Regions from separate parts of the Winogradskyella sp. A2 genome, predicted to be linked through region 1. Evidence: riboswitches for the same ligand, from Rfam matches in the RefSeq annotation. Region 1 holds a riboswitch; the other holds the start of a gene.
The links. Region 1 has a riboswitch for S-adenosylmethionine ahead of ACFWV9_RS01165 (O-acetylhomoserine aminocarboxypropyltransferase/cysteine synthase family protein). Riboswitches for the same ligand answer to the same signal wherever they lie in the genome.
Positions count from the first base shown of each region.

Region 2: linked by a shared signal. The riboswitch ahead of ACFWV9_RS05205 (trans-sulfuration enzyme family protein) and the one ahead of ACFWV9_RS01165 (O-acetylhomoserine aminocarboxypropyltransferase/cysteine synthase family protein) in region 1 are both predicted to bind S-adenosylmethionine.

Region 1 covers NZ_JBKQXM010000001.1:265,236-267,644, forward strand. The annotation lists gene ACFWV9_RS01165 (O-acetylhomoserine aminocarboxypropyltransferase/cysteine synthase family protein) at 1-871, opposite strand, end outside; SAM riboswitch class I at 992-1,116, opposite strand; gene ACFWV9_RS01170 (hypothetical protein) at 1,220-2,409, opposite strand, start outside.
Region 2 covers NZ_JBKQXM010000002.1:459,012-461,420, forward strand. The annotation lists gene ACFWV9_RS05200 (homocysteine S-methyltransferase family protein) at 1-207, opposite strand, end outside; gene ACFWV9_RS05205 (trans-sulfuration enzyme family protein) at 200-1,372, opposite strand; SAM riboswitch class I at 1,481-1,603, opposite strand; gene ACFWV9_RS05210 (HupE/UreJ family protein) at 1,738-2,328, shown strand.

The DNA.
Region 1 (2,409 bases):
GTAATTCTAGTGTTTCTAATCCTTGAATAATTTGAAAAGCATTAAATGGACTTAATGCGCCACCGTAATCTCGTAATCCTTCAATTCTTACTTTAGCAATAAATGCTGCTGCTTCTAGTGCTTCGCTATAAACTAAACCGTGGTAACCAGCAGATGGTTCAGTAAATTCAGGGAATTTACCATTGGTCCAATCAAATGTGCCAGCATCAATAATTACACCTCCTAAAGCGGTTCCATTACCATTGATGTATTTTGTTAACGAATGGATTACAATATTTGCTCCATATTCTATTGGGTTAAGCAAATAAGGTGTTGCAACTGTATTGTCTACAATTAAAGGAACTTTATAAGCTTTAGCTTCTTTAGAAATAGCTTCAATATCTAATACATCTAGCTTCGGATTTCCTAGTGATTCTATAAAGAATGCTCTGGTATTTTCTTGAGCCGCTTTATTAAAATTTTCTGGGTCTGAAGGGTCAACAAAAGTGGTTGTGATACCATGTCTTGGCAGGGTTACGCTCAATAAATTGTAGGTACCTCCATACAAACTGCTAGATGCCACAATATGATCACCAGCTTTTAATAACGTTAATAACGAAGTTGCAATAGCAGAGGTGCCAGAAGCGGTAACTACTGCTGCAATTCCTCCTTCTAAAGCAGCTAAGCGTTGCTCTAGAACATCGTTAGTTGGATTGTTGATTCTGGTATAAATATTACCAGTTTCTGCTAGGGCAAAAAGGTTGGCTGCATGATCAGAATCGTTAAAGACATAAGCCGTAGATTGATAAATAGGAACAGCCCTGGTTCCTCCATTGTTTTGGACATCGTGTCCTGCGTGCAACGCTTTTGTTGCGAATTTTTGTGTACTCATTTTTCTAAGTTTTTGAGTTAATAAATAATTAAAACAAAAGCCAAATAAGCCTCGTTAGAAGCGTACTTAATAGAAAAATGTTATAAAGAAAATGCTAATTACAGATGAGTAATTAGTCTTGAGTTATCTATCCGAACTTGCAAAAAATGACTTGCTCATTCAAGTAGAATTTAGCACCTTCTCAGTAAATCTGAGGGTTGCTAAGGTTTCATAGGGTCTATTCCCTCCACCTTTCTTGATAACATTTCAGTAAGTTTTTGAACTTTGTGAGTACAAATATTGCATTACAAAAATTTAAAAACCAAATTTATTTTAAGTTTTTGTGCTTTTTTTATGAATTTCAAAAATTCAAGGTGCATATTTTGTCAAATATTTATTTTTAATAATCTCACCAACAGATTTGTTTTCAATTTTGCTTTCTAGCCACGAAATAATATCTAAATAAAGGAAGGATCTTCGCTCAAACGGGTGATCTTCATATTTTTTTAACCTTTCCAATAAATCTTTGAACGCATTTTTTAAATCATGCGGATAAATATCTTGAAGACCACGAATAAATTTTATCATTTCTTTTTGGACTTCATGTAGGTCGTTCATTTTTATGAGGAACTTATATGTACTTCGCAATAAGGAATCTAAATGATAATCTATGCCTGCTTCATAATGTGCTACCAGATTTAATACTCTTGAAAAGCAAAGCAAATCTTCTCGCATGGAAAGTGATTTGTTAGAAATGATCCTGTTGAGATATTTTATGCATGCTTTATTATTGCCAGCACCAAATTCTAAACTAGCAAATTTGTAATAAAATATCATTTTGTGATGTGGATCAATCTTATCTTGAAAATTCACTAATTCTGTCTCTATTTTAGGGATAATCTCAAGCCCTTGCTCAAAACTACCATCAATAAAATATTGATTAATACTGTGAAAATTGGTGTATAAAAAAACTAGAGTTGATACATTTTGATCCTTTATAAATTTTGGATTATTTACAGTTGTTTTAAGGTCATTTAGTTTTTCAACAAATTTTGGCTTGTTTCTTAAATAAAATATGGATTCTAGCAGATAATTGTTACCCTTTAAAAAGAAAACCGGGTTAAGGTTTATCATTTTTGGATTTTCGTAAAATAGATTTACCAGCTTAGAAGAATATTTATAGCAGCTTAAGAAATCTTGCATTAAAAAGCTATACCAAAGATGTGCTTTGTATAGCCATAGTTTTTCCCTGAATCCTATTTTTTTAATATTAATTTTAGGTAATCTATCCTTAAAATATTTTGTAACTATTTTACTTTCCTCTTCGTTTTTTACATAACCAGTTTTTAGCATTATACTATACAATTGGAGAGAAAGGTTGGATAGCTTTGATGCAATTACATTTAATGAACTAATTTCTTTAGCTTGAACAGCTAGCTCATCTGCGCGACTACCTATGCTTCGAGTAATATATTGGGATTCGATAATTTTTTCGAGCTCAATAATTTCGAAAGCCATGTTTTTTTCTTCGTTCGCAATAGCTAAATCTTTTGCCTTGT
Region 2 (2,409 bases), on a different contig from region 1:
TTCAAAGTATTTAGAATGTATTTCGGCTATAGCTTTAGGTTGTGTTAGGGTTAGTAAGTCGTTATTTCCCTTTAAATCTTGAGGGTAGTCTTTAAACCGAGTGCCTCTAAAATCTTCTTCAGTAAAATTGTACTGTTGTAGCATTGTTCCCATGGCACCATCAAGAACTAATATTCGTTTTTGTATTTCGTTGGTAATATTAGGCATTGTTTAAGGCTTGATTTAAGTCGTTAATAATATCTTCAGTATGTTCTAGTCCTACTGAAATACGTATGAGACCAGCTGTGATACCAGTTTCCAATCGTGCTTCTTCTGCAAGTTTAGAATGTGTTGTAGAGGCTGGATGAGTTACTATACTTCTGGTATCACCCAAATTAGCAGAAAGCGATAATAGTTTTATTGAATTGATAAAATTTCTACCAGCATCGATTCCTCCTTTAACTTCGAAAGCCACAATATTTCCACCAAATTTCATTTGTTGTTTGGCTAATTGATGTTGAGGGTGTGATTTTAAGAATGGGTATTTCACTAATTGAACCTTTTCATGGGATTCTAAAAATGTTGCGATTTTCAGCGCATTATCACAATGTTTTTCTATTCTAACAGGAAGTGTTTCTATACTTTTAGATAATATCCAAGCATTGAAAGGTGAAAGTGCTGGTCCAGTATTTCTTGAAAATAAATAAACTTTTTCAACCAGTTCTTCTTTCCCTACAGTTACACCACCCAAAACTCGTCCTTGACCGTCTATAAGTTTAGTTGCCGAGTGAATTACCAAATCAGCACCAAATTTTATGGGTTGCTGTAAGTATGGTGTAGCAAAGCAATTATCAACTATAAAAATGATGTTGTGCTTTTTTGCAATATCTCCAATGATTTTTAAATCTAGAATATCTACAGCAGGATTTGTAGGACTCTCAGCATAAATTATTTTAGTATTTGGTTTTATAAGCTTTTCAATTTTTTCTATTTCATCAATTTTAAAATAACTAGTCGAAATATTCCATTTAGGTAATATGTTATTAAATAAAGACTGTGTTGAACCAAATATACTTTGACAAGAAACAATATGGTCGTTAGAATTTAACAATGCAGCAAAGGTCGAAAACACTGCAGACATGCCAGAAGCAAAAGCATAACCTCGTTCCGCACCTTCCATTTCACATATTTTCTCAATAAATTCTGAAGTGTTTGGGTTGGAATATCTACTGTATATGTTTCTTTCTTTTTCGTCAGCAAAAGAAGCTTGCATGTCTTCAGCATCTTCAAAAATATAACTTGATGTTAGATAAATGGGGTTTGAGTGCTCTTGGAACTGAGTGCGCTCTATTTGAGTTCTAATTGCTTTAGTTTCTGTATGTTTAGAATTCATTTTCTAAATAATTTTGTGGTTACAATGAACCATTGAACAAGCTTTTCAGCCTGAAGACTATTAAGAAAATGTTATAAGAAAAGGTATTGCAGTGAAGCAATTGTTTGTGGGTTATCTATCTATTACCCTATTTTGTAATTTGGTAATACGTAGAATTTAGCACCTTCTTAAAATATTTAAGGGTTGCTAAGGCTTCTATGGGTCTAATCCCTCCACCTTTCTTGATAACATTTCAATAAGTCGTATGAACTTTGAATAGCAATATTCGAAAACAATTAAGGAATAAGCAAATTTTATTCACTTTATTTTATCGATAAAGTGTTTTATTTAAATTGTAACTTTGGCCTATCCCAAACGAATTAATTATGTTAGAAAACTTTTGGTTTAATGTTCAGTATGGCATTAATCACGTACTTGACCCAAACGGCTATGACCATATCCTTTTTTTAATGGTATTATCTGTGCCGTATGTTTTTAAAGACTGGAAACGTGTTCTTATCCTTGTTTCCATGTTCACCTTAGGACATACTTTATCATTGGTTTTAGCTGCTTATGGTATTGTATCTGTCAATGGTAAACTGGTTGAATTTTTAATACCTGTTACTATATTAATTGCCGCATTGTATAACGTGTTTACTGCTGGTAAAAAAGAGAAGGCTAATAAATTGAGTGTTTTATTCTTCGCTACTTTGTTTTTTGGACTAATTCACGGTCTTGGGTTTGCTAGAGAATTTAAGATGTTTGCTGGGCAATCTGAAAACAAGTTAGAACTTTTAATAGAGTTTGCACTTGGAATAGAAATCGCTCAAGTAATTATTGTATTTGTTGTTTTATTCTTAGGATTTTTATTTCAAACTATATTTAGATTCTCAAGAAGAGACTGGGTTATGGTACTTTCAGCGGTTGTTGTAGGACTTGTAATTCCTATGATAATTGGAAGCGATCTGTTAAACTAGCCTTCAAAGTTTGGTAAAACTTTAACTCCTAGCACATTGTTTATAAAATAGTATACTTTTATCTTCGTTAATTACATTGTA